DNA from 2 places in the Listeria immobilis genome. Region 2 is predicted to be linked to the other one. Evidence: predicted binding sites of a transcription regulator. Region 2 holds the regulator's gene; the other holds the start of a gene.
What was found. Region 2 encodes Rex, which represses fermentation and respiration genes when NADH is low (regulators of the CRP and FNR family bind a similar motif). Its sites were predicted from a motif close to TTGTGAAATATTTCACAA; they were not measured.
Positions count from the first base shown of each region.

Region 1: the regulator Rex is predicted to act here: its motif matches at 2,802-2,819, upstream of HCJ45_RS06540 (L-lactate dehydrogenase).

Region 1 is NZ_JAASUA010000003.1:362,908-369,994, forward strand. It holds gene HCJ45_RS06525 (metallophosphoesterase family protein) at 1-599, shown strand, start outside; gene HCJ45_RS06530 (putative heavy metal-binding protein) at 652-984, opposite strand; gene HCJ45_RS06535 (DNA alkylation repair protein) at 1,052-1,726, opposite strand; gene HCJ45_RS06540 (L-lactate dehydrogenase) at 1,802-2,743, opposite strand; gene HCJ45_RS06545 (50S ribosomal protein L25/general stress protein Ctc) at 3,037-3,660, shown strand; gene HCJ45_RS06550 (GNAT family N-acetyltransferase) at 3,746-4,330, shown strand; gene pth (aminoacyl-tRNA hydrolase) at 4,436-4,990, shown strand; gene mfd (transcription-repair coupling factor) at 5,112-7,087, shown strand, end outside.
Region 2 is NZ_JAASUA010000008.1:83,238-90,324, reverse strand. It holds gene HCJ45_RS11130 (DM13 domain-containing protein) at 1-523, shown strand, start outside; gene HCJ45_RS11125 (DoxX family protein) at 537-989, shown strand; gene HCJ45_RS11120 (alpha/beta hydrolase) at 1,027-1,986, opposite strand; gene HCJ45_RS11115 (ABC-F family ATP-binding cassette domain-containing protein) at 2,011-3,963, opposite strand; gene HCJ45_RS11110 (redox-sensing transcriptional repressor Rex) at 4,273-4,920, shown strand; gene HCJ45_RS11105 (DUF4305 domain-containing protein) at 4,955-5,155, opposite strand; gene HCJ45_RS11100 (CPBP family intramembrane glutamic endopeptidase) at 5,157-5,843, opposite strand; gene groES (co-chaperone GroES) at 6,078-6,362, shown strand; gene groL (chaperonin GroEL) at 6,394-7,087, shown strand, end outside.

The DNA of each region.
Region 1 (7,087 bases), on a different contig from region 2:
TAGGAAATCATGAACAGGTGTATAGGGACTTTTTGGAAGGAAAATCATTTAATTATTCTATAAAACGACGGATGATTGAGGAATTAGTGAAATATGATTATGCTTTTTTAGGTGATGAAAAATTTCGTTATTTAGCTACATTGCCCAAAAAAGTATCAATTCAAATATTGGGGACGAAAATAGATGTTTTTCATGCGATGCCAAAATCCGCTAGCTTCCCGATTTATGCGACGGAAGAGCAAGCCTATTTTGATGAGATGTTTTCGGATACTGATGCGGATGTCGCGATTAATGGACACGTTCATCGGCAATCGCTTAGAAGAACGGTGGATGACAAGTTGATTATTAATTCTGGCTCGGTCGGACTACCAGGCGGGGAAAGTCGGAAAACAAAAGATAATCTAGCTCAATATGCTCTTATTGATATCGCTGCTACAGGTGTTGTTGACATCCATTTTAAAAAAATCGCCTATGACATTGATGCAGAAATTGCTTTTGCGAAAAAAAGAGCTTTGCCATATGTGGATATTTATGAGAAAACACTTCGGTCAGGGCAATATTTATATATAGATAGTCAAATTGAGCAATACCTTGATTGAAAATAACCGTAAAAAAATGGAAATCAGCTTTAATGACTGATTTCCGTTTTTTTTAATAGTCTTGGGTTTCTGTAACGACAGCTGTACCGGATGCAGTGACCATTAACATGCCATTATCTGCTCCAAGTACTTCATAATCAATATCTACACCAATCACAGCATTTGCACCGATGTCTTGTGCGCGTTGTTCCATTTCTTTAATAGCTTCCTCACGTGCGTTAATCAGCTCGTCTTCATATCCTTGTGAGCGTCCGCCAAAGAAATTTCTGAATCCTGCTCCAATATCTTTCATAACGTTAACCCCGGTAATTACTTCGCCGAAAACGATTTTTTTATATTCGATAATTTGTTTGCCTTCGATATTTGGTGAAGTTGTTACAATCATTGTTTAATCCCTCCAGTTTTTCTTTTATCATACCCCTAAGTAGTTTTTTGAGTCAAAGGATAGCTAATTATTTTTTTCGGCTACGCGCTCTTTCAATATAAGGAATGGCGTCAGGGACTTTGCAGGCGGTTTTCCCTAAATCAACATGAACTTTACCTACAAAATTAGCTGCTTCTAATGCTTTTTCATATAATTCGTCTTTATAAATTCCACAAGCGATAATATAGCTATTCATAGAATAACGCGTTCTGTTTGTTTCAGATTGTAAGTTTTGCTTTGCGAATTCAAGCAATTCTTCTGCTTCAGGCAAATTGGCAATATGTTCTGAGAAAATTTGCCATCCCATCGATTTAGTTAAATCAAAATCACTTTTCATCCATTTTCTTGCAAAAGTGAGTGCGTCTTCACGTTTGCTTACGACGGAAGTTAAGCCGGAAGTTAGCATTGTCCATGTTTCGCGAAAAGCGCTATTCCATTGTTCGATTTGATTTACGTCTAGTTTTTTAGGGTCGACAGCAAGTAAACCTAGGTAAATTAAGTCGCTATTATTAGACTCAATTAGTTGAATCGCTAGTTCTTGATTTTTATTTAGTTTTTCACGACGAATAATTTTCTTTAAGTCGCCGATTTTTAAACCGTATAGTTCTAATGTTTCTGGGCAGCCATGGTTTCTAAAGATTTTGATAGTATTAGGGTTTTGAAGAGCACTTAGTTCGGCATCCAGCTGATCAAAAGTAATCATGAGTAGCCTCCTTTCGAATAAATTAAGTATAACAAAAAAGCATGCAAGGTAGCATGCTTTTTTGGTGGAAACATATTAATCAATTTGTTGCATTGCATCATCTAATACTTTTTTAAGAGTATCAGCGGATTTTTTCATTTGTTCTTTTTCTGTGGCATTTAAATTCATTTCAACAATATGGCGAACGCCTTGACGGTTAACTACGGCAGGTGCTCCAATGAAAATATCGTTCATTCCATAATGGCCATCTAAATATACGGAAAGAGGTAGAATCGCATTTTCATTATTTAAAATAGCTTTAGTAATACGGGCAAGAGCAGCTGCAACACCATAGAAAGTAGCGCCTTTTTTATTGATAATTTCATAAGCTGCATCACGAACGCTTACAAAAATAGTATCCATTGCACCTTGTTCATCCTCGCTTATCCATTCTGTAATTGGTAGTCCCCCAACGGTTGTATGGCTCCATGCTGGGAATTCTGTATCGCCATGTTCCCCTAAAATATAACCGTGGACATTACGTGCATCCACTTTTAAATAATCGGCAATTGACATACGGAAGCGGGCTGTATCAAGGCTTGTTCCTGAACCGATAACACGTTCTTTGGGAAGTCCAGAGAATTTCCATGTCGCATAAGTTAAAATATCGACTGGGTTTGATGCGATTAAGAAAATACCGTCGAAACCACTTGCCATTACTTCATCAACAATGCCTTTCATAATCTTAATGTTCCGGTTAACTAAGTCTAAGCGAGTTTCGCCAGGTTTTTGTGCTGTACCTGCAGTAACAACAACTAGGTCTGCATCATGGCAGTCGCTATAATTAGCTGAGTAAATTTTCTTCGGTGTCGAAAATGGAACAGCATGACTTAAATCCATCGCATCCCCGATTGTTCTGTCTTTATCTATGTCAATAATACCGAATTCTTGTCCAATGCTTAAGTTCACACAAGCGAATGCGTAACTAGAACCAACTGCTCCGTCGCCAACTAAAATAATTTTTTGATGATCTTTCATTTCGAATTCCTCCTATAAAAAATCTATTTACTAGTACAGTATAACATGTATTTTTCATTTGTGAAGCATTGAACGTCCTGAAATTTTAAAAGTTGTTATAATAAAATACTGAAAACGTTATAGTACAGTTTTAAAACGTTTGCATAAGGTAGCAACCGCTATTTTCTGTTTACCTTTTATTGAGAATTATAAACCTCTTAATCGTGATCAACCCATTTGCTTTGTTTTGCTATTTTTTTAAAGGGTAGATATAATAGGAGTGTACCAAAATTGAATGAGTGGAGTGATTTTTTATGGCAACAACATTAGAGGTCCAGAAAAGAGAAACAACGCAACATTCAGAAGTAACGAGATTGCGTAGTGAAGGAAAAGTACCTGGAATTATTTATGGTTACAAATCGGAAAATGTTCCAGTTTCCGTTGATTCTTTGGAATTAATCAAAGCAGTTCGTGACAATGGTCGAAATGCCGTATTTGCAGTGACTGTTGGCGGCAAGAAATTAAATGTTTTATTGCATGAGTATCAAGTGGATCCGTTAAAAGACACATTAGTACATGTGGACTTGCTAGCGGTTGATATGAATGAAGAAGTGGAGACCGATGTTCGTGTGGTATTAGTTGGGGATGCGCCTGGTGTTAAAGCTGGCGGTGTGTTACAACAAATTATCCATGATGTAAAAGTTTCGGCAACACCTGAAAAATTACCAGAAACGATTGAATTAGATATTTCCACATTAGAAATTGGTGATGTATTAACGACAAATAATCTTCCAGAAAACAAAGATTATGTTGTGCAAGTGGAAGAAGAAGAAACAGTTGTAACAGTTTCTGCCCCTCGTGCTGAAGAAGAGCCAACAACTTCAGAAGCGCCAGAACCAGAAGCTTTACATGGTAATGATGAAGAACCAGTAGAATAATTTTCAAATATATCCATTCGGAGGTACGCGTTTACTCGCGCGCCTCCTTATTTTTTTGTATAATATTAGAAAAGGAGGCGTTTTTATGCTGGATCAATCTGTTCCGAAAATCTCTGTTGCTATGGTTAATGATGATGCTACTAATTATCCGGAATATAGTTTGCCGGATGGGTATTTCTTTCGTTTTTATGAAGACGGGTTGGAAGAAGAATGGTGCAATTTACAGTTAGAATCAGGACAAGTTACCTCCTTAGAAGAGATTTATGCCCGTTTTAAAACAGAATTTAGCGGAGAGAAAGAAAAATTAGCTAAACGTTGCGTTTTTGTTCAAGCGCCAAATGGGGAAATCGTTGGGACGGCAATGTTGTGGGATGGAGATACTTTTGGTGAGATGGAAAGTCGTATTCACTGGGTTGCTGTACTAGATTCGCATGGAGGAAAAGGTATCGCAAAAGCATTATTATCTGAAATTCTACATTTAAATAAAAATGATTTTGTCTATCTAACAAGTCAAACCGGTAGTTACCAAGCAATTTATCTATATCAAAAATTTGGTTTTAAAAAATATCTTGGCAAAACACCAGTAAATTGGAAAAAAGCGAACTTTCAAGCCGAAAATGAAAAAGCATGGGAGATAATTGAAAATAAAATTGCGGAACATAAGCGTTGATTGGAAAACTTTCAACCAAATCAATTCCGTGGTATAATCAAAAAAACATCGAAACAAAAACCAGTTCATTCGTGAAGTGGTTTAGTTCATGTAAGGAGAAGCTTTATGAAAATAATAGTTGGCCTCGGAAATCCGGGCAAAAAATACGAACGCACCCGGCATAATGTCGGTTTTATGGTAGTAGATGAATTAAGTTTTCGTCATCAAACTCCTTGGAAAAAATCTAAGTTTAATGGAATGATAAGTGAAATCAATGTAAGTGGAGAAAAAATGTTGTTAGTAAAACCTTTAACCTTTATGAATGCTTCTGGTGAGTGCATTCGACCGCTAATGGATTATTACAATATCCCGATAGAAGATATGCTTATTGTTTACGATGATTTAGATTTACCAGTTGGGAAAATCCGCTTGCGACAAAAAGGCAGCGCGGGTGGACATAATGGAATGAAATCAATCATCCAACATGTAAAAACACAAGAGTTCAACCGTATTCGAGTTGGTGTGAGTCGTCCAAGTCATGGGGAAGTTATTAACTACGTGCTAGGTGACTTTCCAAAAGCAGAACAACCAGATATTATTGAAGCAATTCAAAAAAGTGCAGATGCAATAGAAGATTTCGCGCAGTTGCCATTTATTGAGGTAATGAATAAATATAATTAAAAACATAGACTAAAACGAGGCGTGGCAATATTTTTGTCACGTATTTCGGTCTTTCTTCGAGGCGTTGATTTATTTTCGCATTACATAGAATGAATTTTCTGAAAAAAGGAGCTGTTTTCCCTTGAAAGGATTACAACAATTAATATATGAACAAAAAGATATTCGAGCGATATTAAATGCGCTCAATGAAAAAAACAAAGCACAACTGGTTACAGGTCTTACCGGGTCTTCACGCGCTTTATTTGCAAGTGTCGTAGAAGGCGCTTCAAAACGTCCAGTTGTATTTGTCACACATAATTTATATCATGCGCAAAAATTATATGACGATTTACTTTCATTAATGGATGCAGATCGATTGTTTTTATATCCTGCAGACGAACTAATTTCTTCTGAGCTAAGCATTTCTAGCCCGGAACTTCGAGGTCAACGAGTGGAGGCGCTAGATTTTCTGCTATCTGAAAAACCGGGAATAGTAATTGTTCCAGTCGCGGGACTTAGAAAAATGCTGCCCCCAGTATCACTTTGGAAGCAATTTAATATATCTATCGTAGAAGGCGAAGAACTGGATCCAGAAATTTTACGCCAAAAATTAGTGACAATGGGTTACACGATGAGCGGCATGGTTAATACACCAGGTGAATTCAGTGTTCGTGGCGGCATTATTGATATTTATCCGATTACGGAAGAATTTCCAATTAGAATAGAACTTTTTGATACCGAAGTGGATTCCCTTCGTTTCTTTGATGTGGAAACGCAGCGCTCTACTTCACGTGTAGAAGAGTTTCGTTTGCTTCCCGCGACTGAAATTATCCTTGATCAAAGTTATTATCCAGATATTGTTCAACGTCTGGAAAAGAAAATGTCACATACATTAAATGAACTAAAAGAAAAAGAAGATAAACAAGCACTTGTTGAAAATTTAGAAGCAGACTTAGAAATGCTGCGTTCAGGGGTAAAACCAGATATGTTTTTCAAATACATTGGTTTAGCTTATCCAGATCCAGCATCTCTTTTTGACTATTTCTCAAAAAATACCGCAATTTTACTAGATGAATTTGCAAGGATTTTAGAAACAGAAGAAGGCTTGGAAAAAGAAGAAGCGGAGTGGCAAACGGAGACATTGAGTCGAATGGAGACTGTGCGTGATGTGCAAGTAAGTCATTCTTTTAAAAAATTACTAGATGAAAACCGCTCACCAAAAATTTATTTAACACTTTTCCAAAAGCAAATGGCGAGCATGCGAGTATCTAAAACAACCAATATTGTCTATAAACAGATGCAACAATTTCATGGTCAAATGAACGTATTAAAAACAGAACTAGAAAGCTGGCATAAGAATAATTATGCCGTTGTAATTCTGGCGCCAAATATGGAACGTGCAGAGAAAATGCAGCAAACTTTAACTGACTATGATATGGAAAGTACCATTTTAAAAAGCGAATCGGATGTTCCTAAATACGGTCTTGTGCAATTCGTTATTGGGACATTCCAGAACGGCTTTGAACTACCGCTTGCCAAAGTAGCAATCATTAGTGAATCAGAGCTTTTTAACAAAAAAGTGAAAAAAGTAAAAAAACGTCAAAAACTGTCTAATGCGGAGCGAATTCAAAGTTACTCCGAATTAAAAGTGGGCGATTATGTTGTGCATATTAATCATGGTATTGCGCGGTATGTTGGGATGGAAACATTAGACATTAATGGGGTGCATAAAGATTATTTATTGCTGGTTTATCAAGGAGAAGATAAACTATTTATTCCTGTTGATCAACTCGATTTAGTGCAAAAATATGTTGGCGCAGAAGGCAAGTCCCCAAGATTAAATAAACTTGGTGGCGCAGAATGGAAACGCGTTAAGAAAAAAGTACAAGCCTCTGTCCAAGATATTGCGGATGACCTGATCAAACTATATGCAGAACGAGAAGCAGAAAAAGGTTATGCATTTAGTCCGGATGAAGAAATGCAACGAGAATTTGAAGATGCTTTTCCTTATCAAGAAACCGATGATCAACTGCGCTCTATTGCGGAAATTAAAAAAGATATGGAGCGACCTCGCCCGATGGATCGTTTGCTTGTTGGTGATGTTGGTTATGGGAAAAC
Region 2 (7,087 bases):
GACAGATGAAGGACCAGATTTACATGTCTATTTAGTTAAAGGTAATAATGTAGAAGACGGCGTAGAAGTAAGTAAAGTAGACTTAAAAGCTAAAAACCAAAGCTTTGATGTATCCGATAAAGATCTTTCAAAATATGATCATGTGTTGATATACTGCGAAAAAGCGCACGAGGAATTTGGAGCAGCAGCATTAATGGATACGATGGATGAAAGTGCTATGACGGATAGTATGCTTACAGGAATGTTTTCAGGTGCAGGGAGTCATAAGGTTAGTGGAGATGTGACAATGACAGATAATAAGTTGATGTTCACAAATTTTGTGACAGATGAAGGACCAGATCTTCATGTATATTTAACCAAAGATGGTGATATTGAATCTGGAAAAGAACTAGCTAAAATTGACTTAAAGGCGAAGGAACAAACTTTTTCATTAGATAATATTAATTCAGCAGATTACAATACAGTCGTAATTTATTGTCAAAAAGCGCATGAAACATTCGGGCAAGCAATGTTAAATAGCTGAGGGGTGAGGTTCGATGTTAATTGTCAAACTTAGCGCTAATATACTTTTTTCCATTATTCGAGTGGGACTAGGTATTAGTTGGTTGTATCAAGGATGGTTTAAAATACAGGCTCACTTTGATATTTCTGGACTAGTACCAAGTGTCATTGGAAATACAGATTCGCCAGACTGGTATAAAGCTTTTATGGAAAATGTTGTTGGTCCAAATACAGCGTTATTTAATATTTTAATACCTTGGGGAGAACTTTTAGTTGGTCTTGGTTTAATAGTTGGGGTTTTAACTCTCCCAGCATTAATAGCGGGAATATTTATGGGAATTAATTATTGGTTAGCAGATATGATTTATATTTATCCTACACAATTAGCGATTGGTATAGTTTTACTTCTTTGTTTAAAGCAAGCAAATTATGTTAGCATAACAAATCTATTCATTTTTTTTCGAACAAAACAAAGGAATAAAACATAAGTAAAAAAGTAGCGCCCAACTTAATGAGCGCTACTTTTTACATTGTTTTATCTAAAAACTTCCGTACTTTTTCTTCATAGGTTGTTGGATCTACTGTAAAAGCTTGTCCGTGTTCAGCCCCTTTTACAATCCATTTTTCTTTATAACTATTAGTGGCTTCGTATAGTTCGTCTACCATATAGGTTGGGACAAACGCATCTTTGTCACCGTGAATGTAGAAAATGGGTAAATCAGTTTTTGCAACAGCATTCGTCGCGCTAGCTTCACTAAAGTAAAACCCTTCTTTGAATTTATTAATTAAGCTGGCGGTTGGGATAATTGGGAAACTTGGTAAATGAAACATTGCTTTTAGTTGATAAGAAAGTTCTGCATCCATGGAAGTGTAGCCACAATCGGCAATAATACTTTTGACTTGTTTTGGCAAATTTTCCCCACTAGTCATTAAAACGGTGGAGCTACCCATGGAAACCCCATGTAAAGCAATGGATTCATCTTCCCCATTTCTATCAATCACTTGATTAATCCATTGTACATAATCTTTTCGTTCTGGCCAGCCAAAACCAATATTTTCGCCTTCACTTTCCCCGTGCGCTCTGGCATCGGGCATTAACACGTTATAACCAAATTTTTCATGATACATCTTTGCAAGTCCCGCCATTTCGACTTTACCACTTTTGCCGCGGTAGCCATGGGCAAGAATAATAGTTGTATTAGAAGGTTGAGCAGCTTCTAAATAATTGGCTTCTAGTTTTAGATTATCACTTGATTTTTCTGTCCAATGAATGAGTTTTTGGTTTTCCATCCACGCTTGATTTTCTACTCGATTTTTCTTGGCTAGTTTGGCAGTAGCACTTGTCACATCGGTTGTCGGCTGATCATCCATACTTGTATTATCGCGAGCTAACGCATAGCTGTATAAATAAAAACTTGCGCTAATAGTAATAATAAGAAGTAATCCAATCAAAATAGAACCAGAAATAATTAAAATCTTTTTCATTGTATGCTCCTTTTTTTATGCAGATTAGATAGATTCTAGTTCTTCACTTATTTCTTCCCATTCTTCCATTAATTTTTCTACAATCTCTTTTGCAGCATCTAATTTCCCAGTGATTTCAAGCGTTTTTTCATGATCTTGAAAAATTTCTGGTTTGGTTAACTCAAGTTCGAGTGCAGCGATTATTGTATCTGTTTCTTCCATTTGTTGCTCAATTTCTTCTAGTTTGCGTTTTCTTTGACGAAGTAATTTTTGCTGTTCTTTTTCTTCTTGGTAATTTCTTTTGCGCATCGAAGCAGTGGCAGCTACTTCTTCGCCGTTTTCCCTGCGTTCTTCTGCCTCTAATCGTGCGAGTTCTTTCATTTCAGCTAATTTTTCTTGATAATAGTCATAGTCGCCGAGGAAGACAGTTGCTTTTTCGGGCGCTAGTTCGACTACTTTGGAAGCGATACGGTTAATGAAGTAACGGTCATGGGATACAAATAAAATCGTTCCTTCAAAATCAATTAAAGCAGCTTCTAAAACTTCCTTACTTTCAATGTCTAAATGGTTGGTAGGCTCATCTAGAATAAGGACATTTGCTTGAAGTAAAGTGAGTTTTGCGAGTGCGAGCCTTGCTTTTTCGCCACCACTAAGCGACTGGACATTTTTTAAAACATCATCATCCGAAAATAAAAAATTACCAAGTGTTGTACGGATATTAACTTCATTTAGCTCTGGATAATCGTCCCAAAGCTCCATTAAAACGGTTTTATTCGATGTGAGTTTTGCTTGTTCTTGGTCATAGTAACCAATTTTTACACCAGCTCCAAAATGAAAGTCACCACTAAGCGACGGAAGATCACGTATAAGTGTTTTTAAAAGGGTAGATTTGCCAATTCCATTTGGGCCAACCAGCGCTAGGCTATCTTGACGTTTCATTTCAAAAGTAAGGTTAGCGGCGACTTGCTTATCTTTGGCATAACCAATACTAAGCTTATCTACCATGAGAACATCTTTACCTGTTTGTTTTTCAAAATGAAAACCAAAATGAGCAGCTTTTTCATCGCCTTGAGGTCGGTCTAAAACATCCATTTTTTCTAATTGTTTTCGTCTGCTCTGCGCTCGTTTTGTGGTGGATGCACGGACAAGGTTTCTTGCAACAAAGTCTTCTAATTTAGCAATCTGCTTTTGTTGCTTATCAAACTCTTTCCACATTTGCTCTAATTTTGCTTGTTTTTGGCTAACAAAAGAACTGTAATTACCTTTGTAATGTTCTATTTTCGTTCGACTGATTTCATAGACTTGATTAACTACTTTATCTAGAAAATAACGGTCATGGGAAACAATCAGCAGGGATCCGTTGTAATTTTGCAAGTAGGTTTCTAACCATGATAAAGTTTCAATGTCTAAATGGTTAGTTGGTTCATCCAGCACAAGGATATCCTGTTTAGCAAGTAGCAGTTTGGCTAGTGCCAGCCGCGTTTTTTGTCCCCCGCTTAACGAGGCGATTTCTACTTCATAATCGGCAGGATAAAAGCGAAGACCATTTAAAACGGAACGAATTTCTGCTTCATACGTATACCCGCCACTTTCTTTAAATGTATGTTGCAAAGTGTCATAGTCTTTCATTAATGCTTGATAATTTTCAGGATGGTTATAAAGTTCTGGTTCACCCAGCCGAACTTCCATTTCATGTAGATCTTGTTCCATTTTTCGAAGGGATGCGAAAACACTCAGCATTTCGTCCCAAATCGTCTTAGTAGATTCTAGCCCGGTGTTTTGTGCTAAATAACCAATTTCTACACTTTTAGGTTTGGAAATCATGCCGCTATCATAGCTCATTTTTCCAGCAATAATTTTAAGTAGCGTTGATTTTCCAGCACCGTTTCGACCGACTAAAGCTATACGGTCACCCGTTTTTACTTCTAATTTAATATTATCCAAAATAACTTCTGCACCGAAGAATTTAGAAATTTGCTGAACTTGTAATAAAATCATATTCTCTCTCCTCGAATGTTCTCTATACCAGTTTATCTTAAAAGTTAAGTAATCGCAATGTAACCGCCGTTTGTTTAATATTAGGTTAGTTTGTGAAATCGCTCGCATTATTTGTGATTTTAGCGTAAAATAGAAAAGAAGGATAAGACAAGATATTTTGCAGGACAAAACTTTGCTCTAAAGTCGTGAGCAAAAAGTTTGTGCATTCCTTGTGAAATGTTTATAGTATATAAGCAAGCATGTGAAAGGAAGTACAGTTCACAAAAGCTTCAAACTTCAGAAAAAATTTAAGAAGAAGGGACAGAAGGCATGATGGAGGAAACAACAAAAATTCCACAAGCGACAGCAAAGCGCTTACCATTATATCATCGTTACTTGAAATACCTAGATGAGTCAGGTAAGGAACGAGTATCATCAGCAGAACTGAGTGAAGCTGTGAAAGTTGATTCAGCGACGATTCGACGTGATTTTTCATATTTTGGCGCATTAGGCAAGAAAGGATACGGGTATAACGTTGCATACATACTCGACTTTTTTAGTAAAACACTTAGTCAAGACAAACAAACAAATGTAGCATTAATTGGTGTTGGTAACCTTGGTACAGCACTATTACATTATAATTTCATGAAAAACAATAATATCAAAATCGTTGCTGCATTCGATGTAGATCCAGCGAAAGTAGGTAGTGTGCAACAAGATATTCCTATTTATCACTTAAATGATATGGAAGAAATTGTTCGTGAAAATGGTGTAGAAGTAGTTATTCTTACGGTTCCAGCTGACGAGGCGCAAGTAACTGTGGATCGCTTAATCGAAGCAGATGTAAAAGGGATTTTAAACTTTACACCAGCTCGTATCAGTGTTCCAAAACAAGTTCGTGTACACCACATCGATCTTACAACCGAATTACAAACATTGATTTATTTCCTAGAAAACTATCCGGCGAAAACCGAATAAAAAAATCTGTAGAAGGTAAGCAAAAACTTGCTTTCTACAGATTTTTTTTATGCCGCCTTTTAAGCCCAACAATAATTAAGCCAATACCAATGCCAAAATCAATCATCGTCATGACAATTAAAATATAGGCCAAAATATCATAGCCATATTCTACTATACGATCAAAAGTAAAAAAGCCAAATACCAATCCAAGTGCAAAATAAAGAAAACTTTGCTTGATTAATGAATTTTTCATATCAACCTCCAATAAAACCTAAACTTATTAATAAAACAATCGTATTCATTAAAATATGAGCCCCCATCGAAACGGAAATTCGTTTTGTTTTCGTATAAAGAAAACAAAGGATTAGCCCGATAACAAAATAAGTAAGTAAGAAGGAAATATCCCCATGAAGCAAACCGAAGAAAAGCGAACTAATCACCGCAGCGACATGAATATTCATCACATTACTTAAACCACCAAAAATCACTTTTCTAAAAACAAGTTCTTCTAAAATAGGTCCAAGAATAGAAATAAATAACAAGAAAATCGGAGCTGCTTTTGTTAAATTCACAAGTCGTTCTGTATTAACAGATTCATTAATACTACCGGAAATCAGCGAAATAATAATACTACAAATGATTTGCGCAAAATATAAACCAATGACTCCACCAATAACCCAAAGGAAACTACGTAGCGGCGGCATTTTTTCACCAAGAATGATTTTATTTTCCTCAGGCTTTTTATAAAGAAGTGCGAAAATAATAATCAGCGAAAGAATATTAGAAAAAATCGACCAAATAATCATACTATAGGCATTGGCATCTACACTGGAAATGGAAGTAGTGCTCATAAAAATATGATAAACAATTGGAATCCCAACAGAAGCAGAAAAAAGTAGTAATAAATAAACAAAAACAATCGTCAAATAACGTTTAGCCAAAAAAACGCATCCTCTCTATATAAATCAAATTCAGCTAAAAGTGCTTAAAATAAACAGAAATAACTCTCCTTATTGTACAAGTTATCTGACACTAGCGCAAATTAGAATTCTCTCATTTTTGAACGTTTATACTTGCATTTTTTGTCAGGTTTGGTATCATAATAACTGTGTTAGCACTCTAATGTGTCGAGTGCTAAAATGAAAGTTCAACTATATCAGAGGAGGTCATTTACATTGTTAAAACCATTAGGAGATCGTGTTGTAATTGAGGTACTGGAAGCAGAGGAAAAAACAGCAAGTGGTATTGTATTACCAGACTCTGCGAAAGAAAAGCCACAAACAGGTAAAATTATTGCAGTTGGCTCAGGTCGTGTCCTTGAAAACGGATCAAAAGAATCACTTGAAGTAGTCGAAGGTGACACAGTTATTTTTGCAAAATACTCTGGAACTGAAGTGACATATGAAGGCACGGACTACTTGATTTTACGTGAAAGTGACATTTTAGCAATTACCAAATAATAAAACTTAACTAATCGGAGGGAAATATAAAATGGCAAAAGATATTAAATTTAGTGAAGATGCTCGTCGTGCCATGTTACGTGGTGTGGACCAATTAGCAAACGCAGTAAAAGTAACGCTTGGCCCAAAAGGTCGTAATGTTGTTTTAGAGAAGAAATTCGGTTCCCCATTAATTACCAATGATGGTGTAACGATTGCGAAAGAAATTGAATTAGAAGATCCATTTGAAAACATGGGAGCAAAACTTGTTTCAGAAGTTGCTTCTAAAACAAATGACGTTGCTGGGGACGGAACTACTACAGCTACCGTTTTGGCACAAGCAATGATTCAAGAAGGCTTGAAAAATGTCACTGCTGGAGCAAATCCAGTCGGTGTTCGCCGCGGTATTGAAAAAGCCGTAGCAACAGCTATTGAAGAACTTAAAGCTATCTCTAAACCAATTGAAGGCAAAGAGTCTATTGCGCAAGTAGCAGCTATTTCTTCTGGTGATGAAGAAGTTGGTAAATTAATCGCTGAAGCAATGGAACGTGTTGGTAATGATGGTGTTATTACTATTGAAGAATCTAAAGGCTTTGCAACAGAATTAGATGTAGTAGAAGGTATGCAATTTGACCGCGGTTATACTAGTCCTTATATGGTAACAGATTCTGACAAAATGGAAGCTGTTTTAGAAAAACCATACATTTTAATTACTGATAAAAAAATCAATAATATTCAAGAAATCT